DNA from 3 places in the Paenibacillus sp. DP01 genome. Region 1 is predicted to be linked to each of the others. Evidence: riboswitches for the same ligand, from Rfam matches in the RefSeq annotation. Region 1 holds a riboswitch; each other region holds the start of a gene.
What was found. A riboswitch is a leader RNA that binds a small molecule or an ion and turns the genes downstream of it on or off. The one in region 1 is predicted to bind cyclic di-AMP.
Positions count from the first base shown of each region.

Region 2: it holds a riboswitch for cyclic di-AMP, as region 1 does, so the genes downstream of both, ACH59B_RS13515 (3D domain-containing protein) here and ACH59B_RS00535 (C40 family peptidase) in region 1, are expected to answer to the same signal.
Region 3: it holds a riboswitch for cyclic di-AMP, as region 1 does, so the genes downstream of both, ACH59B_RS20095 (TrkH family potassium uptake protein) here and ACH59B_RS00535 (C40 family peptidase) in region 1, are expected to answer to the same signal.

Region 1 is NZ_CP173059.1:129,298-137,450, forward strand. It holds gene ACH59B_RS00500 (PAS domain S-box protein) at 1-1,477, shown strand, start outside; gene rluF (23S rRNA pseudouridine(2604) synthase RluF) at 1,528-2,229, shown strand; gene motB (flagellar motor protein MotB) at 2,366-3,193, opposite strand; gene motA (flagellar motor stator protein MotA) at 3,186-3,980, opposite strand; gene ACH59B_RS00520 (hypothetical protein) at 4,168-4,461, shown strand; gene ACH59B_RS00525 (4a-hydroxytetrahydrobiopterin dehydratase) at 4,579-4,878, shown strand; gene ACH59B_RS00530 (GNAT family N-acetyltransferase) at 4,957-5,463, opposite strand; gene ACH59B_RS00535 (C40 family peptidase) at 5,767-6,267, opposite strand; cyclic di-AMP (ydaO/yuaA leader) riboswitch at 6,273-6,410, opposite strand; gene ACH59B_RS00540 (hypothetical protein) at 6,687-7,514, opposite strand; gene ACH59B_RS00545 (M1 family metallopeptidase) at 7,526-8,153, opposite strand, start outside.
Region 2 is NZ_CP173059.1:3,089,811-3,097,963, reverse strand. It holds gene ACH59B_RS13535 (hypothetical protein) at 70-1,140, opposite strand; gene ACH59B_RS13530 (M20 family metallopeptidase) at 1,180-2,358, opposite strand; gene ACH59B_RS13525 (ABC transporter substrate-binding protein/permease) at 2,507-3,970, shown strand; gene ACH59B_RS13520 (amino acid ABC transporter ATP-binding protein) at 3,957-4,679, shown strand; cyclic di-AMP (ydaO/yuaA leader) riboswitch at 4,923-5,092, shown strand; gene ACH59B_RS13515 (3D domain-containing protein) at 5,099-5,767, shown strand; gene ACH59B_RS13510 (polysaccharide deacetylase family protein) at 5,967-6,773, opposite strand; gene ACH59B_RS13505 (NADH:flavin oxidoreductase/NADH oxidase) at 7,077-8,099, shown strand.
Region 3 is NZ_CP173059.1:4,572,850-4,581,002, reverse strand. It holds gene uvrC (excinuclease ABC subunit UvrC) at 1-1,962, shown strand, start outside; gene ACH59B_RS20100 (CPBP family intramembrane glutamic endopeptidase) at 1,931-3,661, opposite strand; cyclic di-AMP (ydaO/yuaA leader) riboswitch at 3,923-4,075, shown strand; gene ACH59B_RS20095 (TrkH family potassium uptake protein) at 4,473-5,813, shown strand; gene ACH59B_RS20090 (TrkA family potassium uptake protein) at 5,832-6,509, shown strand; gene ACH59B_RS20085 (LysR family transcriptional regulator) at 6,515-7,420, opposite strand; gene ACH59B_RS20080 (succinate dehydrogenase cytochrome b558 subunit) at 7,647-8,153, shown strand, end outside.

The DNA of each region.
Region 1 (8,153 bases):
TGAGGATCGTTTGGCTGTGTCCAGGGCGATCCTTTCGGGAGAGAGTATCGTACAAGATTGTTATATTAAAGGCGAACGGGTGCTTGTCAGTTACATACCTTTTTATCCGACAAACCGTGATTCCTATGTCATTCGTATTGTCATGAATTATGATACAATCGCTTCTGTTATATCCAAGCAATTAATCAGTTTAGTTGCTATTTCCATTGTTCTATTGGAGGTTGTGATCATTGGAAGCTATGTGCTCGCCAGCCTATTTGTCCGTCCGATTCAGTCGATATTGGGAAAAGTGAACGAGATGGCTGACGGCCATTTTGATACACGGCTAGAAATTAAGGGCGGCCATGAGCTTGCACAGCTGGGTGAGCGCATCAATGCGATGGCCTACAACCTGGGGATGTATACGAGAAGACTTGAACAAATGTATGAAGAAAACCGTTCTGTAAAGGAGCATCTAGAATCGGTTATTAATCAGACGGCAGATGCAATTCATGTAACCGATCAGGAGGATCGTGTTGTTCGGGTCAACCATGCCTTCGAAGCTTTGTACGGGTGGACCAAGAAAGAATTGGTTGGCCGTAAGCTGGAGTTTGTGCCTCCGCAGCAACAGGAGGAGTATGAATTTCAGAAGGAGAGCCTGCTTCAGGGAGAAAGCATCGTATCAAGCGAGACCCTACGAATGCGTAAGGATGGAAGTACAGTAGAGATTAGTATGAGTACTTCACCTATTCTGGATGAACAAGGCGAAATCTTAGGCTTTATCTGTGTCTCGCGTGATATCACAGGGCGTAACCGGATGGAGGAACTGCTACGTAGATCAGAGAAGCTGACAACCGTAGGACAACTGGCGGCAGGCGTAGCGCATGAGATTCGTAATCCATTAACCACGCTACGTGGCTTCCTACAACTACAGCAGCAAAATCAAGTGTTGAATATGAAACACAACGATATTATGATGTCTGAGCTGGATCGCATCAATTTGATCGTTAGCGAGTTTTTAATATTGGCAAAGCCACAGGCAGTACATTTTCAGAAAAAAGATGTTCGTTATATTGTGAGTGATGTTATTTCTTTGCTAGATAGCCAGGCGCATCTGTTGGGTATTGTATTCAACCTTCAGGTTACGGACGAGCCTGCCTTGGTATATGCTGAAGAAAATCAGTTAAAACAGGTATTCATTAATTTACTTAAAAATAGCATGGAGGCTATGAGTAAAGGCGGCATCATCACAATTCATTTGTTCTTAGAGGGAGAAAGCGTTAAAATCTTCATACGGGACCAGGGAACGGGTATTCCCGCAGAAATGCTATCCAAGCTGGGAGAACCTTTTTTCACAAATAAAGAAACAGGTACAGGACTAGGGCTTATGGTCAGCCAGCGTATTATACAGAGCCATAAAGGCACACTGGATATTGAAAGCATAGAGGGAGAGGGAACAACCGCCCTCGTGCAGCTTCCGATTGCCAAGCCCGAGTAACGGGCTGGGGGCAGGAGGAAGTGTGTTCGTAGAAATGGAGGGTACACAGGTTGCGCATTAACAAATTTATCAGCGAAACTGGCTTTTGCTCGCGCCGGGAGGCGGACAAGCTGGTAGAGAGCGGCCGCGTGACGATTAACGGCGAAGTGGCCGTGCTGGGCAGTCAAGCGGAAGAAGGCGATGATGTCCGTGTGAACGGCAGGCCACTGCGCGATAAGTCCGATCACGTCTATATTGCATTGAACAAGCCAGTCGGCATTACTAGCACGACAGAGAGTCACATTAGAGGCAATATTGTCGATTTTGTGGGGCACCCGCAACGGATATTTCCAATTGGACGCTTGGATAAGGATTCGGAAGGTCTCATTTTATTGACCAATGATGGGGACATTGTGAATAAGATTTTACGGGCAGAAGGCAAGCATGAGAAAGAATATATCGTAACAGTGGATCGTCCGGTCACGCCATCCTTTGTGCAGGGGATGTCCAGCGGTGTGAAGATACTCGGTCATCGGACGCTGCCCTGTGAGGTAACACGTGTATCTGAGTATGTATTCCGTATTATTCTGACAGAAGGGAAAAATCGTCAGATCCGACGTATGTGTGCTGCCTTCGGTTATGAAGTTAAAAAACTGCAGCGCCTGCGAATCATGAATATTCGATTGGGGTCCCTTCAGAAAGGCGCCTGGCGCGATTTAACAGAGGCTGAAAAGCTGGAACTGGGCCAGATGCTTGATTATACGCTTAGCTAAGGCCAGAGGCCTTCTTATAGCCTTCAGCGCTGGGTTCTCCTATATGGCAGGGCTAGACAACAGGAATCACTAAATCAAAAGGCACCAGCTGCATAAAAAATGCGGCGGTGCCTTTGTTCATATAACATATTCATGATCAACCTTCATTCGAGCTTGAGGTAGGACTAATAACTTGTGTACCGTTCTGATATTTGCGAAGAACGGAAATTTCGACACGACGGTTTTTGGCGCGTCCTTCTCCAGTCTGATTGCTTGCCAATGGTCGATACTCGCCATATCCGATGGATACAAACTTGGTAGGATCGAGCTGCGGATTGAGCAGCAAAATACGCAAGAAATTGAGCGAGCGCTTGGCACTCAAATCAAAGTTGGACGGGAACTGACTATTGGAAATAGGTACATTGTCGGTATGACCGGATACGATAACATCATAACCAGGAAACTGCTGGAGCATGCTGGAAATGGATTTGGCTAGCTTTCTCGCTTCTGGCTTTACTTCGGCCTGCCCGGATGAAAACAGGGCATTATCACTAATGGTGATCATCAGCTGGGATTGGTTCAGCTTGGTGTTCAGTAGAGTGGACAGGCCGTTATTTTGAATATACTGATCCATTTGTTTTTTAAGCTTCTTTAAATCTTCTTCTTCCCGCTGGGCGAGTTGCTTCTGCAGATCAGAGGTAGAAGTGGCTTTCGATTTTAAAGGTTGCGATACCTCTTCTTTATTTTTGCCCATATCCATAGATTGTGACGACGGATTCGCGGCCGAGTGATCCAGCACGCCAGTACCACCACTAAAAGCTGAACTCAAGGATTGAGCCATAGTTTCAAATTTTTTGGCATCGAGCGAGCTCATACCGAATAAGACAATGAAAAGAGCCAACAGAAGGGTCATTAAGTCGGAATATGGCAACAGCCAGCTTTCGTCAGCATGCTCTTCATGCGGTTCATGTCTCTTTTTACTCACTGGAATCGCCATCCTTCTGGGTCATCGAAGCCCGTTCGGTTGGAGTTAGGAAGATTGCTAGCTTTTGGCTGATGGCAATCGTCGAGATACCGGATTGAATCGAAAGCAGACCTTCGACCATCATTAACTTAAGTTCCACTTCTTTTTTGGATAGCCGTTTCAGCTTGTTGGACATTGGATGCCATAGGACATAACCTGTAAAAATACCGAGCAACGTTGCAATAAAGGCGGCCGCAATGGCATGGGACAGTTTTTCCATGTCACTAAGGTCGGCTAGAGCGGCAATCAGACCTACAACCGCACCGAGTACCCCGAGTGTTGGAGCGTACATACCGGCTTGGGAGAAAATTAGTGCGCCTGCGCGGTGTCTATCTTCGGTAGCGTTAATGTCTTCCATCAGAACATCGCGTACGAACTCCTGATCATTACCATCGATAATCATACGCATACCGCCGCGCATAAAGGGATCGTCGATCTCTTCGACCTTGGATTCCAGCGCGAGCAGACCTTCACGACGGGTAATGGATGCCCATTCGGTAAATGTACCGATAAGCTCCTTGCGATCCAGCAATTTCTGCTGGGTGAAAATAATTTTAAACAGCTTTGGCACCCGTTTCATGTCATCCATCGGAAACGCCATGAATATACTTGCTGCTGTTCCGACGAAAATAATCATGTAAGCAGCGGGATTATTGACCAGATTGACGACTGGCGCGCCCTTCAGGATCATCCCGACGACCAGTGACAAAAGCCCGAGCACAAGTCCAATAATGGTTGTAATTTGCATGATACACCTCATCCATGAGAATAGATTTTGAATCCTTTCATGCCGCATGGGTCGTCCTTGCCCCAAGCGCGTCATTATGAGACGGATTATAGTATTTATCGACAAAACTCTCTTTTTTGTTAAGGGCGAATTTCCGGTATAATAAAGTGATTATGTATTGAATCGCTGAACCACTGGAGGAAATAGCATGGGAGTAAAGCATGGGCGCGAGTATGAACAAATTTTGAACGATTTGACAGAGGCTGTGGGACGCATTCCAGATAGCTATGAATTTTTTGAAATGGAAGCAGAAGATTGGGACAGGCTGGACCCAGCGGGGTGCCAGGAAGTCAATGAGGCTTTGGCAGAAGACTTATTTTATGCACTGGGCACAGAACCTATAATCACTGTAGGCAGCGGTGTTGTGATTTATGAGCCGGAGCAGCACCGGATCTATGTACTCATCGGGGATGAGGAGCTGACGTCAGTCCCATTGATTTGATGGCCGTCTTATGGATTTATCAACGGGGCCGTGGTAATATGTACACCAATATATCGTAGTTTTGGCCGCATCTAAGCGGCTGAAAGGCTTCCGTATAAACGGGGAGGAGTTCGTAACATGCCTTTTACACAAGAAGAGATTGAAGCACATCTGGAGAAGCTGGAGGGCTGGGAACTGGAGGAAGGACGTTGGATCGTTCGGAAATATAATTTTTCCAGTTTTATGAAAGGAATTGCCTTCGTGGATGAAGTTGCCGCTATATCTGAGGCATTTAATCACCATCCATTTATTACGATTGATTACAAGACCGTGACTCTGCGTTTGACCTCCTGGGACGATGGCGGTATTATGGCCGTAGATATTAAGGAAGCCCAACAATATAATGAAGCTTTCGAAAAAATGCGCAGCAGTCATTGAGTTTGTAATGATCTGTCGTATATATGAAGAGCGCCTTCGTTATACAACATCGCGGTTGTATAGTGAAGGCGCTCTTATTTATAGAACCCGATTCTGTTGTTCAGGACGATATACCATACAATGGAATGGTTTTCTGCCATCTGGAGTCTGGCGTTCATAGGTATCCGTCAGCTCAAATCCAGCTGCCTTGTAGGCTCGGATAGCCCGCTGATTCCAAGTGAGAACCTCTAGGTCAATTTCATTCTGCGGATGACGTCGTCTGGCTTCCTCGGCAATGGCCCGGACAAAATCGGAGCCTGTGCCATGTCCGCATCTTTCGGGATGCATTCCAAGACCCAGCCGGGTCACACCGACCATAGGGAAATATTGAGCAAATCCCGTCAGCTCATTCTCTTCGTCCAGGACCGCAACATATTGCTCTTGGCGAAGCGTGGGACTTCCAAATTCGACTTCAAGTGCCTTCATTTGTTCCCAGGGAAGCCAGCCGTATATGTTGTAGGGGGGATCATAGCGCCACTCACAGATTTCAGCCGCTTGATGCTCGTCCATCGGTACGATCCGGTAGTTGGATATTGAGGCCGGCACTTTTCCATTCCTCCTTATGCAGGTACTTCAATCATTAACCACAGATTGTAGACAAGTTGTAGGAGAATGGCAAGCGTGTTTATTTCGTACCTAAGTCGGGTATACATTCAATAAGAAGGATTTACTGCTCATATGCTCCCCCAGCGGTGACGGTAAAACCGACGATGTTCGCTAAAATTGAAACCTTTTGAGGTGTCAGTTCGTCAGTAATGATAATCATTGCTGATGTAGTGGACATAAAAAACCGCAATTCGATTCCGGCCAGAATCAAATTGCGAATAGGGTTAGCTTGCTGTGCGGTAGTTATTCTACGTTGTCGTCATCAGGAATATCTGAAGCTACAGAATGGTAAGCGTCTGTGCTCATAATTCTTTTTGCACCGACATAACGGTTAGCGTAATAATTTTCGTTCAGTGAGCTAACTACTACACCACGTGAAGTCGAGGAGTGGGCGAATTTCCCTTCACCTACGAAGATACCTACATGGGAAACGCCTCTTCCTGTGGTGTTGAAGAACACCAGGTCGCCTGGTCTCATTTCATCGCGGGATACAGAAGAACCCATTTTGAATTGTGATCCAGATTGATGCGGCAGTTTAATTCCCAGTTTGTTGAATACATACATTGTGAAGCCGGAGCAATCGAATCCCTCGAGTGTAGTGCCTCCGCTTCTGTAGTTCGTTCCTTTGGCATCTTGGATGACCTGGTCCATCTTAGAGTCTGCAAATGCACTGCTGCCACCGAATGTAAAAGATGTAAAGGCAATGGCGAGACCCATGGCTGCGATCGTTAGCTTCTTCTTCAAAAAAAATATACCCCTTCCAATGCCTGCGAGGTTAGCTTAAGGATTCGGTAGAAGGTTCCCCTATGACCACTCTGTTGCGAGATCAATTCACCCAAACTGGTTCCCCCGCTTCCTAGGTGCCAGGAATTAGGCTTAACTTAAGATGTGCACCTTGGAGAGCAGTATTCACGACAACGATGTTTTTAAGATAAAGGTTACAATAAAGATTACAAAGTTGTTACTATCAGTTCACTGCGATTATTGTAACAAAGACAGCAGGCTTTGGCAAATGTTTCATCGCAAAAAGTTACAAAAAAAATCTGTTCCTAACGCTCCAGGAACAGATTCTGTTAACAGTATTCAGTTATGTGCTGTTTGCACGGGAAAGAAAAAAGTTTTTTCGACAGCTGAAAATACAGGAGAGAGCATATTGTGAGAGGTTAGCCTCTGCTGGAGATATCGATGTGCCATAGCCGATACTGCGAACTGATATGCCACAGCCTGACCAGACTGGTAACAAAATGATACGATTGCTGGAGAATCAGTGCCAACATACCCGTCCAAATCATCGCCACGGTGCCAAATAGACCGAAAACTAGCAACACACAAGTACCGAGCAACAGGGATACACCAACAGCCGGAAGAAGCTGGCGAAAGAAGGCGAGCAGGGAGGATAGTATGGTGTGACCACTGACAGTGCCCAACTGCATATACAGGATGCACTGCCGAATGACCCAACCGTAAGCTATCCACCCCATGGCATAGGGCAACAAATGTAGCAGGTAAGAGGAAGATTGCAACGTTCCTACTACAATAGGATAGAGTCTCGGTACCACCCAAAAGGCGGGAAGCAGCAGCAAACCCAACTCGATGATGTAATACAATAGCGATGACATACCGTGGCGTTTCATCCCCTTGAAGAAGGACAGGCTTTGCGGTTCAGACGCATCGGTATGCAGGCTTTGATATATGCCAGCTCTAATGAAGGGAGTGATTAGTATGCGCAGTACGGTCGCCCCTAGTAATATCCACAAGTACACATGTACTTCCCGGCTGTCCATCAAGGCGATCTGGCCCTCCATCCAAAACAAGGTCTTTCCCAGTTCGTTTTGGCTCTGATCAGGATAACGTAGCAGCAGCGGGATAACGGCAGACTGTACCAGCCTATAGAGAAATACTCCCCACAGCAGACGATACAGAAATAAAATGATAACGATATAAAAGCGTATGCGTACCAGCGCCCAGCCTTCTTTTATAACAGTCCGCATCTATAGACACCTCACCATGACAGACTTCCAAGCAGTGTCTCCAACAGCTTGGTTACACTTACACTCCAACGGGTTTGTTGTTTTTCATCCAATTCAGCCTTCAGGCTATTATTAATATGCTTGTTCTCCAGTGCAATAGTGTATAGAGGATCTACAGTCACATAGGACACGGGGGAAGCGCTTTTGAGTCGGAAAGTTGTACTTTTGCCCGCACCATCCCATGCCTTGAATATCGTTGAGCCATCCTTGAAGGTAAATTGAACAGGTATTTTGGGATAATCTGCTCCTTTTTTGCTGAGCGTCACGACTGCTTCGTATCCATTCTCCAGCTTGTGGTTCATGATGCGATCGACTGAAAAGTCCGCCATCTGGCCGTCATATACATATTGTTCAAAATAGTGGCTCCATGATCGTCCGGTCACTCTCTCCACGACATGTTGAAAATCCTGTGAGGTCGGATGCTTGAATCGATAAGTCTGGACGTAGGTCCGCATAATCCGGTCCATTTTTTTCATACCCACCTGACGCTCAATACCTCGTAGTACTAATTTACCTCGTGAATAGGCATTTTGCGCATACTCAGCTGCCGATCCATACTTCCAGGACTCACGGTTTAGCGGCTGTGGGGAAGCTACCTGT
Region 2 (8,153 bases), 2.8 Mb from region 1:
ATTTGTGCTAATAAAAAAGGGAATCCCTTTAGCCAGTGTCTGGCTGAGGAATTCCCTTTTTTGCTGCGGTCAGTCGCCCCCGCCACCACAACTGCTTCCACACGAAGATCCGCTGCTACAAGAGGAATGACTCCCAGAATCGCCTGAATCGTGGTGAGAAGAGCCTCCACCATGAGAACTGTCATGGGAGGAATGATGGTGCGAGTGGTGTGTATCCCAGTTTGAGCAGCCGCTTGCAGAGCTACAGCCGGATGAGCTGGCTAGGGCGGCACTGCTTGTAGAGTCTGGGTGCATGTGTATGGCAAATTCATCAGGCCGATACCATGAATACCACACAACAGCCAGTAGCAAATAGTCAACCTGCAAATAGTTGATCTTGGGGAGCTGCTTGCCCTCAGGATCATTTACAGCTTTATTTACCCGCTCACGGAGGTGTTGGACTATCTTATGAACCGCTTGTTGTGTCTGCTTTGAAATGCCTATATTTTCACTTATATTCCATCGGTCACCTACTGGCTGCGCTGAAGCTGTCAGGTTGTAATAGTGTGAAAGCTCATCATTCGGTAATGGATGTTTAAAAAAAGTTCCCCACAAACTGGCGCTATAGCGATTCCAGCCAAAGCATTCCACATACAACCAGTCAAACCACGCCCGCTCCTCTGGCATCGGCTGAGAGCCGCCCGAATGGGGAGCATGGTGAAGCATACGACCAAAAAAAGCTTCCGAGAACTGCTGGTATTCGCGCGTAAACATTAACATTTCGTGCCATAGTTCATCCACATCACTACTGAACATAGGCACTCGATTCATAATCGCGCATAGCATGAAGTATCGTTTTAGCTCATGCCAGCGCCAGTCATATTCTTGTTCCGTCAGATTAGGGTGGGCTTCCATGACACGTTGCTTTACGTTGTGAGCATAGGAGGCTGGAATGGATCGCTCCAGCAGCTCCTTCAGCTCCGTAATTTCTGGATGACGCTCTTGCGTGAGTGACGAAGGAAACGGGGAACTAAGGAAAAATGCATTCCGGCGGCGCGTGCTTCTGTTTCCACGATTCCTGCGTATTGCTCGGAATATAAACCAAAAAATGATGAGGTCAACCACAATAAACAACGTCCAAAAGCTACTCATACTATTCATAAAGGCACTCCTTTCTCCAAGAAGACGGCATTTCCGATTTTAGCTTTTGCTATTCAGTAGAGCGAATTCTTCTTTAATCTGTGCCAGCAGATCAGAACTTGTGATTACATCGCAAGCTGTCCATGCCAAGGTCCTCGCGGCCAAGAGCATTCCTTCCATTGCGCGGTCCTGCATCGCCAAATCGCGGAATTCTGGTGTATGCAAGGCATGCTTCTCGTCAATAACTTGAATGTACGGATGGATCGCAGGGCAATGAAGTGATACATTTCCGATATCCATAGAGCCATGATCTTCGCCTTCCGTAATATCTTCTTGCGCAATACCAGCCTGCACCAAATTTGCAGTAAAGATGTCGGAGAGTACACCGTTAGTCACCATTTCATCATAAGAAGTCTCATAATTGGAGGTTTCCAAGCGACACCCGGCTTGTAAAGCAGCTCCTTCAGCAATTTGAATAACACGACGGGTAAGCGGGTTCAATTCTTGGCGTGTCGCGGCTCTCACGTAAAATTGAGCTGAGGCGTAATCAGGAATAATATTGGCAGCCTGCCCACCCTGATTAATGATGCCATGGATACGTACTGTACTTTTCACCTGTTGCCGAAATGCGTTGATCCCATTAAACGTTTGAATCACTGCGTCCAAAGCATTAATCCCTTCGTGCGGACTGGCCGCAGCGTGAGCGGATTGACCAAAAAATTCGAACTGTACAGCATCAATCGCCAGCGATTTTCCTGATTTTTCGTAGCGATCGAAGGGATGTGTCATCATGACTATGTCGCAATCATCAAACAATCCAGCCGCCGCCATCGGAACTTTTGCACCGCGTGTTTCTTCGGCAGGTGTGCCGTAAACACGTACTTCTCCACCAGTCTCGTCGATGATCGATTTGAGACCGACGGCAGCGCCTGTACTCATCATGCATATCAAATGGTGTCCACAGGCGTGCCCTAAACCTTTCAGGGCGTCATATTCTGCCAGAAAAGCAACAACTGGTCCAGGCTTGACTGCTTTGTAAGTAGCAATAAAGGCCGTTTCTATACCCAATATGGGTGCCTGAACTTCAAAACCGTGAAAGGCAAGTTCTTCTTTTAGACGGGCAGAGGCCAGGAATTCCTCGTTTCCAAGTTCAGGATTTGCGCCTATATACAACGAAATGTCCTTAAACCGCTCGGTATGCTGTTCAATGGTGTGTTGAATGGTCTGTTTAAAATTCATGCTGAAAACTCCTTTATATATGCTGTAATGTAGGTACTGCGATAGATATACTAAAATTGTACTATAACATTCATTGCATAATCATGCATATTCATTTATAATGACACAATCTTATTTATTATAAAGAATTTAAGGAGAGAAAAAAAGATTGAAAAAGGCATATCGTTTTACCGCCCTGGTTTTGACGGCGGTTATCTTGCTGTTGGCTGGTCTTCCTATGCTCACTGCATACGGATCGGAAGGAAAGCCACAGAAAAAACTTGTAGTGGGTATGAGTGCTGACTTCCCGCCGTATGAGTTTCACAAAGTTATTAACGGTCAGGATACCATTGTCGGGTTTGATGTTGAAATCGCCAAGGAAATCGCCAAGGATCTGGATGCAGAGATGGTCCCAGAGGACATGAGTTTTGACTCTTTGCTGCCTGCTCTGCAAAGTGGTCGCGTAGACTTGGTCCTGTCTGGTATGACACCGACAGATGAACGCAGAAAGAGCATTGATTTTTCGGATGTATACTATCGTTCCAAGCAAGTCATTATGGTTCGTCCAGAGGACAAAGACAAATATTCAACGATGGCTGCTCTAAAAGGAGAGAAGCTCGGTGCGCAGAAGGGGAGTATCCAGGAAGAAATTGCGCAAAAAGTACCTAATGCTTCGGTAACCTCATTGGATAAAATATCCGATCTGGTACTCCAGCTTCGGACCAAGCGTATCAACGCGGTTGTAATCGAAGATACCGTTGCTAAAGGATACACGCTAGACGGTACCGTAACACTTGCCAAAGCAGTACCTGAAGATGAAGGAGCAGAAACTGCTGTAGGCATCCGTAAAGGAAATGCGGAATTGCTTGCTTCAGTAAATAAAACGTTGGCTCGCCTGAAAGCGGACGGTTCGATTGAGAAGTTTTCTACAGAAGCGAGTGCACTGTCTGCTGACAGACAGGTTTCTTCGAATAGCATTGTAGATATATTTTTGAAATATCGCAGTTTCTACGCTACGGGTATCGGCTACACTCTATTGCTGTCTGCGCTCGGAGTACTGTTCGGATTCATTATTGGCCTGATCATATCCTTGCTACGGATGAGTGGTATTCGTATTATCGAGTGGCTAGGTACCGCATATGTAGAGATACTGCGCGGCACACCTATGCTGGTGCAGCTTATGATCATTCATTACGGAGTTGCTTTGACGTTAGGTGTTAATTTTACGCCACTCCAGTCCGGTATAATTACGTTGTCTCTGAATAGTTCGGCATATTTGGCTGAAATTTTCCGTGCTGGTATTCAGGCCGTAGACCGTGGACAGATGGAAGCTGCCCGCTCGCTCGGGATGGGACGAGGCAAAGCGATGCGTCACGTTATTTTACCGCAAGCATTTAAATCTATATTGCCTGCTATTGGTAATGAGTTCATTACGATCATTAAAGAATCTTCTATTATTTCGACCATTGGGATGGTGGACATTATGTATCAAGCCCAGGTCATTAAGAATATTACCTACGAAGGCTTAAGTCCATTCGTAATCGCAGCTGCTATTTATTTTGTAATGACATTCAGCTTATCTAAGCTGTTGGGTTTATGGGAAAGGAAGTTGAGAGCCAGTGATCACCGTTAAACAACTGCGTAAATCATTCGGTAAGAATGAAATTTTAAAAGGCATTGATATAGATATCGCCAAAGGTGAAGTAGTCGTCATTATCGGCCCCAGTGGTTCGGGGAAAAGTACGTTTTTGCGTTGTATGAATCTGTTGGAACAGCCAACAGAAGGGGAAATCTTGTTTGAGGGTGAGCCGATTACGGCCCGTGGTCATAATATTAATGCGACTCGAGAGAAGATGGGGATGGTTTTCCAACATTTTAATCTGTTTCCGCATAAAACAATACTGCAGAATCTGACGCTTGCACCAACGCAGGTGAAGAAGCAATCGGGGAAAGAAGCGGAGAAAATTGCGTTGGAGCTCCTGCGGACCGTGGGTCTTGAGGATAAGAAGAATACCTACCCGAACCAGTTATCTGGCGGTCAAAAGCAACGTATAGCGATAGCACGTGCTCTCGCCATGCAGCCGCACGTAATGCTGTTTGATGAACCTACCTCTGCCCTGGACCCTGAAATGGTTGGAGAGGTTCTGGATGTGATGAAGAAGCTTGCTGAAGGCGGCATGACGATGGTGATCGTGACGCATGAAATGGGCTTTGCTCGTGAGGTAGGAGACCGAATCATCTTTATGGACAACGGTCAAATTATAGAGCAAGGTACGCCGGAGCAAGTTTTCGGAACTCCAAGCCATGATCGTACCCGTGATTTTCTGGCTAAAGTGCTGTAAGAAAATGCTTTTATGAATTATTGACAAAGCCCTCTCGTGATGATATTTCACGGAGGGCTTTTCTCTTTTTGTCACCATATCTCCATATTTTCGTAACAAAAAACCGATTTTTGATGACAAAATTGTAATGGATATAGTATGATGTTCAAGGTTCCCAACATTTTCATGCAGATAAGGTTACAAAATTGTGATATTATGCAGTAAGCCAAAACTTACCGGGGCAGCAGCAATGATAACAATTACTCAGGTGCTGGGCTCAAACCATGGGAAGTGCGGGGGACGTAACAACGGCAATTATTCCAATGCGTCATATAGATGTTGTGGAATATGCCTAGGGGTGAATTGCACAAGCATAGGGCTTCTCCTGAGTCCGAATCCGACAGCTAACTTCGCAGGCATAACAGAGGAGGTACATATCTTTGAAACACTTAAAACATATTGGAAAAACCATGAAATTTGCGGTGCTTGCCGCAGCGATTGCAGGATTGGCACAGACAGCTGGAGTAGCAAATGCTGCTTCGCTTCATACTGCCAAAGAAGGCGATACTTTCTTTTTGCTTGCTCAACGTTATGGGGTATCGGTAGATGACTTGACGAAGGCTAACCCGGATATTGCGTCCAACAACATATATGCAGGTCTACAAATTAAAGTGCCAGACGAAAAAAGTGTGAAGGCGGCTTCGGATTCGAAACCACAGCTTCTTACGGAGAAAGCACCAGCGAATGAGAGGCCAACAATTGAAGCATGGGGCAAAACATTCAATTACAGTAAAGTTGTTGATGTTAAAGCAACAGCATATTCAGCCGCAGCTGATGAAAATGGCAAATGGGGTGCAGTCGATTACTACGGTAATCCGCTTAAACTGGGTACAATTGCAGTAGACCCGAAAGTCATTCCTATGGGAACAAAGGTGCTAGTTACAGGCTATTCCCATCCCGGCTTGCCAGACCATTCTTTTGTAGCCGTTGCCCGTGATCAGGGCAGCGCTATTACCGGAAAGCGGATTGATATCTTTATCCCTGGCAACAAATCATTCGTGAACGACTTCGGCTTCCAAAATGTGAAACTGTACGTTATTGATAAATAGCATTGTGCATATATTTGAATTCATTAAACATAATATATATTATGTAAACTTAATATTATAGCACACAACATATAACTGGGACGACTTCTTATCAGTACGGTCGTTTATCGCTAAAAAAGGCTGTCTTACAAGCAGAAGCATTCTGCTCGTCAAGGCAGCCTTTTTACGTTGTTGGTATATACGAGGCTTAGACATACTGTTATTTTCGTTCCGATGTGTGAAGTAGCCGGGGGACTGTGACAAACTTGTAGCCCTTAGCTTTTAAAGAGTGGATTAGACCCGGCAAAGCTTGGACAGTACCTTGCAAGTTGGAACTTTGACCTCCACCTGCATGCATTAAAATAATGGAGCCAGGTCTGGTAGCCGGGATCACGTTACGCTGAATCTGTGTTTTGCTTAATCCCTTCCAGTCTAGAGAGTCCACATTCCAATTGACGATCATGTACCCATGACGACGCGCCCACTGAATTTGAGGCTCCGTGATTTCACCATAGGGTGGTCGTATCAATCTGGGCCGAAAACCTGCGCTGGCTTCTAAAATACGTTCTGTTTTTGTAATCTGGTGGCGAAAGCGTTCTGGTGTGGCCTTCCTGAAATCCGGATGAGTATAGGAATGGTTTCCTATAGCATGACCCTCGCGGATGATGCGGCGTATGATCCCCGGATGCTTTTCCGCACGATGGCCGACGATAAAAAACGTAGCTTTGATACCGTTTGCGTGTAATACGTCCAAAACCTGCGGCGTATACCTTGAATCGGGCACATCATCAAAGGTTAAGGCAATTTGGCGGGTGTGCGGGCCGCACATTTTAAAAATGTCCGCATGCTTTTTTCGTAGCATCGCTAATGTTGGAGTAGCTCGATCTTTACTTTGATATACCGAAGTAGCGACAGTAGCTTCCTTGGGATGGGGCGTTCCGATGTTGGGAGGCGTGTCAGCGTGAACGGGAAAACTTGAAAATGCTAGTAACAGTGCTAAACATGGCAACACTCCCCTGTACCGCATTTGTATTCCCCCTTTCCGTGCAGTGGTACCTAGTGGTGCTCTCAGCTATTATGTACCTGTCCTATTAAAATTATGCTGGTGATTGAGTGAAGCCCTACATGACTGAAGAGAAGTACATCAAGAAGCGGATATCCGTGAAGATGACGAAGTAAACGCGCATATTCTCCTAAACATGAACGAAAACTGGAGCATTTTCGTAAGTTTTAGCCTTACAAAGGATTCGGTATACCGTGACAGCTGGTGTATAATGGGGATGCTAATCATAATGCTACAGACTTGGAATTGAGGGAAGGATGGATAAAAGTGACCGACTTGTTTACTCCTTATCAATTAAAGGGGCTTTCTTTAAGAAATCGGATTGTCATGCCCCCAATGTGCCAATACAGCGTGGAGGCCAAGGACGGCAAACCGACGGATTGGCATTATGTCCATTATGTGAGTCGCGCGGTAGGAGGGACTGGACTCATAATTGTGGAAATGACAGCGGTTCATCCGGATGGGCGCATTACGGATCGTGATTTGGGCATTTGGAGTGATGAACATATTCCTGCATATCGTAAAATGGTAGAGGAAGTCCACAAGTATGGTGCCAAAATTGCCATTCAATTAGGCCATGCCGGACGCAAGGCTGAAGATGCTGAGCCACCTGTAGGCCCGTCCTTGATCCCCTTTAGTGAACGATTTAAAGAGCCGCACGCTTTGACGCGAGCAGAAGTCAAGGAACTGGTTCTTGCCTACAAAGAGGGGGCGCGTCGGGCGGTAGAAGCTGGTTTTGACACGGTAGAGATTCATGGCGCTCACGGCTATCTAATCCATCAATTTCATTCTCCTTTAACCAATACCCGAGAAGATGAGTATGGGCAGGATTTATCACTGTTTGGTGTTGAGGTGATACGTGCTGTTAAAGAGGTACTTCCTGCTGATATGCCTGTGCTAATGCGGATATCTGCCAAAGAATATGTCCAAGACGGATATGATGTTGAATACATAGCAGCCATAGGGGAACGATATCGTGATGCGGGTGTAGACATTTTCCATATTTCTTCTGGTGGTGAGGGTCCGATTGGTTCCAGCGGAGGTCCGTCTGCGCGTGCTGGTTATCAGGTGGATTTGGCTCATACCATCCGTGAGAAATTGAATGTGCCTGTCATTGCTGTCGGCTTATTGGATGATTATGAGGATGCCCGCCGAGTCGTTCAGCACAATGAAGCTGATCTGGTAGCCATAGGGCGTGCCATGCTGCGTGATCCCTATTGGGCGCTGCATGCATCACGGGCGCTAAAAGTACAGGCGGATATTCCAGAGCCTTATCTACGCGGTTTTTAGATATTTTTGAAACCTCTTTGCAAAGCTTGCGTAAACATGTGTACAGAGCTTAAA
Region 3 (8,153 bases), 1.3 Mb from region 1:
AAAGTGTTGAAAAACCGGGTCCGTTCCTATTTTACAGGTAGCCATAACGGCAAGACGCAGCGACTGGTTGCTGATATTCGTGATTTTGAATATATCGTTACAGGCAGCAATATGGAGGCGCTCATTCTGGAGTGCAACCTTATTAAAAAGCACCAACCACGTTATAACGTGCTGTTGAAGGATGATAAAACCTTTCCGTACTTGAAAATTACGAACGAGGCACACCCCAAGCTGGAGGTAACCCGTCGCGTTCTGAAAGATAAAGCGAAATATTTTGGACCGTACCCCAATTCCTACGCGGCACATCAGACGAAAAAGCTGCTGGATCGTATGTATCCGTTACGCAAGTGCGGTGTAATGCCAAAAGAAGTGTGTCTGTATTATCACATGCATCAGTGCTTGGGACCTTGTGTGAAAGAGGTCGAGAAGGAAACATATGATCAGATCAGTCAGGAGATCGGTTCCTTTTTGAGCGGGGGACATGAGGAAATTAAAAAGGACCTCCAGCGTAAAATGCAGGAGGCCGCAGAGGAATTGTACTTTGAGCGTGCCAAGGAGCTGCGCGATCAGATTATAAGCATCGACGCGATGATGGAAAAGCAGAAAATCACCACATCTGATGCGAAGGACCGAGATGTATTCGGCTTTTCGGTAGATAAGGGCTGGATGTGTGTACAGATTTTATATGTCCGCAAGGGTAAAATGATCGAGCGCCATATGTCGACTTTTCCTTTCTACGGTGAAGCTTACAGTGATTTTATGTCCTATGTGACGCAATATTACAGTGACAACCCGGCAGTGCCGCAGGAGATATTGTTGCCGGACTCTCCTAAGCTGATGAAAGCAAAATCGACTGATGTCGATCAACCGATTGCAGCAGAAAGTGAACTTTACAGTGCGATCACAGCTGAGACTGCCAGCATTACAGATGAGGGAGCAGCACAAACAGAGTCAGACCGTTCTGCTGACCCACTGCGGGTAGCCGAAGCACGAGCGTTATATGCAGAAGGAACGATTCAAGACCCAGTTGGTGACCAAGCAGCCGGGGAAAAAGAACCCGAAACAGAAACAGAAACAGAAACTCAACTATCCGGTGGATTAGAGGACCCAACGGCGGCAGCTCTCGCTTTGGCTGAATGGCTGGATGTAAAGGTACTTGTGCCGCAGCGTGGGCTGAAAAAGCAAATGACGGGGATGGCGACGGAAAATGCACGTGTTGCTTTGGATGAGAAGTTTAAACTGATCGAGCGGGATGAGGAACGGACCTCCAAAGCTGCAAGCAATCTGGGACGTGCCATTGGGCTGGATAGTCTGCATCGGGTAGAGGCGTTCGATAATTCCAACATTCAGGGTTCCGATCCAGTGTCGGCCATGATCGTCTTTATTGACGGTAAGCCTGCCAAGAAAGAGTATCGAAAATACAAGATCCGTTCTGTGCAGGGACCAGATGATTATGAAACGATGCGTGAGGTTATTCGGCGCCGATATGAACGTGTACTGAAGGAAAATCTCGATCGTCCCGATTTGATCATTGTTGATGGTGGTCGTGGACAAATAAAAGCGGCAACCGATGTATTGGAAAATGAGCTGGGATTGTTTATTCCTGTGTGTGGTTTGGTGAAAGATGCCAAACACAGAACTTCCCAATTACTGATGGGGGATACATTTGAGGCCGTAACACTTGCACGCAACAGCGAGGAATTTTATCTGCTGCAACGGATTCAGGATGAGGTTCACCGTTTTGCCATTACATTTCACCGTGAGCAGCGCGGCAAATCGATGGTAACTTCCCAGTTGGACTCCATTCCGGGCATTGGAGAGAAACGACGTAAGTTGCTGCTCAAGCATTTTGGATCGCTCAAAAAAATAAGAGAGGCCAGCGTCGAAGACTTCCGGCCTCTCTCTATTGGGGATAAACTTGCTCGTCAGATTATAGCTGCCCTTCGGGAGGAGGAGTCGTAGAATACGGCTCCTCTTTTTTCACGGGTTCAAACATGATTCGATTAGGTCTTTTAGGACTAAACCAGTAAATGATGTAGCCTACAATAGCCGGAAGTAAGATCCAGAATAGACCTGCGCTCACATTCACGGTGTCTCCCAAACTGATCACACTAAGCCCCATTAATATGCTGTCAAAAATAACGTGGCTGAACATGGCAGCGATAAAGCCGTAACGCAGGAACACGAAGCTAAACAGCAAACCAAGAAAAGTCAGCTCAATAGGTCTTGAAATCACTGGATAGATTGGATAAAGCGTATGTCCCAGTGCCCAAATAAGCGTAGTAATCAGACAAGCAACAAACGTATTTTTGACTATTTTTTTTACCATCGGAATACCAAATAGACGGTAAACAGTCTCTTCTCCAATACCTGCCATCCAGGCCATAATCGGTAGTAGCCATGGATAAGCCATATTGTAAGGGGATTGCGTGGCGTCTGTAGTGGAGAACGTATTAAATGTACGCTCCAATACAAAGAACAAAATGGATTGTACGCCGAGTAAAATGAAGGCCCACAAGTAACCGACATACATACTGCGAAGCACATACAGCCCGTAGCCCGGCTCTTTGGCCCGTGGCCATGCATTGAGTCCAACCTGACGCATAAGCCCGTCACCACCAACCAAGGAGAAGTAGAGGGCTACAGCCATGAAGAAGGTAACACCGACCTGGAATACCATAAGAAATATAAGCATGCCCTTACTGCCTGCTTCAGCTTGTAATAAAGGCAGCATGTTCATGGTCCCAGCTATACTAGCAATAAAATAAACAATGGACAGAAAAATACCGCGTACAAATGAAGTATGTCGTCGGGTGAGTGACGCATACACAATGGCAAGTACACCCAGGACAAAGCTAAATAGGGCATAACCCGCATAAGTCATCCAATTCGCCCAGTATGTTTGATTTTTAACATAGTCGGTATAAGACGAAGGGGCTGAAAAGCTTTGGGTAAATGAGCGAACATCCCCATCTTCAAAGGTAAAAGCCAGCGTAAGTACCGAGGCGCCGATTTTCTTTTCGTCCACGGTATATTTTAATCCACCTTCCCCCTCAGTGGTCGCAAGCTTCAATTCCGATGGCTTAAAGCCAAAGCGTTTGATCCATTTTGCTGCAGCCTGTTCCTTGGCTTCAAGCGTCATGTCGCCCTCAGCTATACGTACAAGCTTGCTTCGTGCTTGTTCATCTGTAGAAACATCAGCCTGTGTGTAATTGGTGCTGGAGGTGATCCGCTTAAAGCTAACGACCTTCCCAGTGGATAAATCCACATGAATTTGCAGCTTGCCCTTCGCTGAGGAGTCAGGCAAATCAACCCGAAAGGTTTCATAAGGATAATTTTTTTTCCATGTACGATCGTACGCTTGAAGCAGTTTTTCTCTGGATAAATAACCGTACAAATCTGTTTCAGCCTGATAGGTCACGACAGGCTTCTCTGGCTGTGATTCCGTATAGCCCAGCTCGGAACGGGCAAAGTCCAGGGCGTGTACGATCGCTTCTTGTTTGCTGATGACCTTTGCATTCATCAATGATTCCGGACTTGGATTGCTAAGCGAGGGAATAAGCAATTGAAAGATAAAAAAGCAAATCAGGCCAACCCCGCCCAGCAAGCCTAATTTTTTGAAGTTGGCCGTGAGCACGACCGGTTTCCCGATAGGATTCATGAGTTTCCTCCTTAATCTGTAAATAAGAACATCCATTAAAGATATCATACTGCACAGGTTCCCGCCAACAGACCAGCGATATTCATGAAAACAGAGTGAAAGCACTTTAAAGTTTTAATAAAATTAGATAAGCTGTGATTAAGCGATGCCCAATCGCAAAATAAAGCCAATTTCACGTTTTTTCGGCGAAATCGGTTTTGTGATCTGAATAGAGAAGGATTATAATCTTGAGGCAATGCCTATGAACTATATGGGTAATGATATACATTTAAGCCGAATTTCTGTGAGAAAACGGGGGAACCATGTTACTGGGGTGAATTTTACAGTCGATCCTGATGGATCGGAAGTGTAAATAGGGCATACTGTGCTGCCCGAATCCGTCAGCTAACCTCGTAGGCTGTGGGCAGGAACCAAGTCAGGCACTCGGTTTTCCGGTGTCTTTTTTTGTGTGTATAAGTGTGAATAAAAGTTTGCTGAGTTAAGGACGCTGCGCGTTCCATTTGATCTTCCAATCGCTGTTGCCACTGAATTTTTTTGATTTTCTAGACCTTGATAAGGGTAAAATTCAGAGTCAAAGGCGAGCGCTATCGCTTCTCCAGATTCAAATGGACCGCTTCGCTGCTGCCCGCCTTAAAGTCATCAAACGTTCCATGAGGTAGTTACGTAAAGTGTAGTGAGTATTGAAAGGCAAAAGTATCCCGCTTTGCGGATACTTTTCTGATTTATAAAAGAAACTGAAAAGAATTGGTGATTTTATGAGCTGAGCGATCTCCATGCTCATAGTTCACCAAGGAGGAGAAGTGATGAATAAATGAATCCCAATGCAAGCTGGCTTCGGCTTTCTCCACCGCAAATATTCGTTGCAGGCTTTGCCATTATCATTCTAATAGGTAGTTTATTGTTAATGCTGCCCATCTCTAATACAACAGGAAAACCACTTGCGTTTATAGACGCTTTGTTTACTGCCGCTTCCGCGACCTGTGTAACTGGGCTTGTCGTTAAGGATACAGGGCTCTTTTTTACAACCTTTGGTCAAATTGTCATCGTTGCGCTGATTCAGATTGGCGGACTTGGCTTTATGACTATGGCTACCTTGATCGCGCTGGTGTTCAAGCGTCGGATTTCCTTGCGGGAGCGCCTTATTTTGCAAGAAGCGATGAATCAGACCTCTGTCGAAGGAATTGTCGGATTGATCCGCAAGGTGCTATGGTACTCGCTGATGATTGAGGGCGTATGTGCAATCATTTTTTCGATTCGCTGGTCGTTTGATATGCCTGTAGGCAGGGCGATTTATTTTGGAATCTGGCATGCTATTTCCATGTTTAATAACGCTGGTTTTGATTTGTTCGGTGAATTTCGCAGCCTGACAGGTTATGTATATGATCCGATTGTTAATTTTACAGCCATGTTTCTCATTATTTCGGGTGGTATTGGTTTTGTAGTGATGTCTGACCTGGCAGATTATCGCAAGCGTAAGAGACTATCCTTGCATACCAAGGTGGTACTCAGCATGACAGCTGCTCTGATTGTCGTCGGGACGCTTGTCATTTTTGTATTTGAGTTTACGAATCCGAAGACGCTTGGCTCGCTTGATTGGGGTGGTAAACTGCTGGGTTCTTTATTCCAGTCCGTTACCCCTCGCACCGCAGGTGCCAACACGCTGGACATTGCAGGCTTGCGGCAGGCTACGCAGTTTTTTATCATCATACTCATGTTTATTGGGGCTTCGCCTGGCTCCACTGGAGGCGGGATTAAGACCACTACATTTGCTCTGCTCATTGGAGCGGTGTTTTCGATGCTGCGGGGACGGGAAGACATTGTGCTGTTCCGGTACCGACTTGCGCAGGCACGCATTTATAAGGCTTTGACTATTACCTTGCTGGGGTTGCTGTTCGTGATTGGGGTGACGATGATTCTGTCCGCAACCGAAGATCATCATTTTCTGATGATCTTGTTCGAGACGGTGTCTGCCTTTGGTACGGTAGGACTGTCCATGGGGCTTACACCTGATTTGACAGTTGTAGGCAAGCTGGTGATTACTCTGACGATGTTTGCAGGCAGGCTGGGTCCACTCACGCTAGCTTATGCACTGGGACCGAAAAAGGGTAAGGAATTGTATCGTCATCCAGAAGGTAAAATAATTATAGGGTAAGGGAGTTTTCGAGTAGATATGAAAACGCAGCAGTTTGTAGTCATTGGCTTGGGACGGTTTGGCTCAAGCCTGGCTTTGCAATTGGTGGATATGGGGTGCGAGGTGCTGGGCATTGATCGGAATGAGGATGTTGTGGACAGTATGAGTGAGATTCTGACACATACTGTCGTGGCGGACGCTACAGATGAGGATGCGTTGCGGTCACTCGGCATACGTAATTTCGATTGCGGCATTGTTGCGATTGGTGATGATATTCAGGTAAGCATCCTGACCGCCATTTTGCTGAAGGAGCTGGGTGTGAGAAAAGTCGTAGCCAAAGCCATATCTGTGCTGCATGGGCGTGCGTTAGAGAAGCTTGGGGTGGACCGAGTCATTTATCCGGAACGGGATATGGGTATTCGAGTAGCGCATCAGCTGGTCACGCCTAATCTGCTCGATTATTTGGAGCTGTCCAAGGAATACAGCATTGTAGAACTTAATGTGCCTGCATGTCTGAATGGCAAAACGTTGGCAGAATTAAATGCTCGCACCCGCTTTGGTTGCAGCATCGTGGCGCTTCATACGGCGAATGGTATCTTGATCGCACCGACAGCTATGGATCGGCTGAAAGCAGACGATATTATGGTCATTATCGGCTCCAATGATAATATCGGCCGCTTTGAGGATGAGGTCGTTAATGTCAATGAAGAGGGTTAAATCCTCTATACCATACGGTAGCCTGCAAACGATGCGCGTGTCTCGCTAATCCAGCGTCGTGCTGTTGGGCCGAGATCGGCCGTTTCTGAGTAGATGAGGGAGGTCGTTCGGCGTGTCTCCTTCAAATCAGGCAAGTACAATGCAGTAAGTCCATTATCTCGCAGCAGTTCGCTGCGCAAATAGGATTTGGGCAGCAAAGCGGATGCCTTGCAGGTGGGAAGCAGACGTACAATCGCCTCGAAGGAGTCGATTTCCATGCGGATATCCGGCATAATGCCGCTGCGCTGGAACAAGTCATCCGTCAGGCTGCGGTACCAGGTTCCTTTGGAGAAAATGATCATCGGCAATCCTTGCAGGTCCTTCATTGAAGCCGTTCCTGTCTTGACAGTTAATTCATGCCCGATGGGGACGACTAGCTCCAAATGATCGTCAAATAACGGAATGCAGCGTAATCCAGCTTCATGAATGGCAGACCCGACAACGCCGGCGTCTGCTTTTTTGTCGCGTACAAAGGCAACGATTTCATGCGTCTTGCCGGTGAGCAGCTTTAGCTCAGTCTGAGGATGCTTGCTCATGAAAGCTTCGACGAGGGTAGGCAGCGTCGTTTGGAGTGTCGTGAGACTGGCGCCCAGTGTAAGCATGCTCTGAGCTTCATTTTTGTGCTGGGACAGCTTTTGTAAGAAGCGAAGCTGTCGTTGCCGTTGCTCCAGCGCGAAAGTATATACAAATCGGCCGGTCGATGTAATTTCGAGCCGTTTGCCCCGACGATCAAAGAGATGGACACCCAGCTCTTCCTCCAGCTTGGCAATTTTGCGAGACAGGGCGGGTTGGGACAAATTCAGCAGTTTGGAGGCTTTATTCAGGCTGGACTGCTCGACAATGACGGCAAAAGCGTTCAAATCCTCAAACAAATCTTCCACTTCCTCTCTATATGCAAAAAAGACATAATAATTAATACGTATATTGCAATTCCATTATAAGCCGAAAAGGAGTAACATGAAAGCGACACAAGATGTTCACACTTTTGTTTTTCCTTATAAGGGACACCTTGTTGAACATTCCCTGTCGGGAACTGTCATTTTATATGTTATATTACTATTGAAAACGCTATTATTGGGAGAAGGGAGCATGACCTAGATGAGAGGATTTTATTCCAGAAAGCTGCATTCGCTTCTTGGCGTCATTCCATTGGCTCTATTTTTTGTTGAGCATTTGGTGACGAACTTCACAGCGGTGGAGGGCGGCAAGGAAGGTTTTAATCGCAGCGTGGCCTTCCTGAATGGTTTGCCGCTGGTTATTGTGTTAGAAACGTTATTCATCTACTTGCCATTACTGTTCCACGGAATCTATGGCTTGTATATCGCTTATCAGGCTGACCCGAATGTCAAAAGGTTTGGCTACTCGCGTAACTGGCGCTTTTTGTTCCAGCGTATTTCCGGCGTCATTACGTTTGTATTTATTATCTGGCACGTATACGACACACGCTTTCAGGTGGCCCTGGGTAATGTAACTCATGAGGAGCTAGGCGGCGTAATGCATGGTATAGTGACGAACCCGGTCTATTTTATTTTGTATTTAATCAGTGTCGTTTCGGCATCATTTCACTTTGCTAATGGACTGTGGGCATTTATGGTCAGTTGGGGG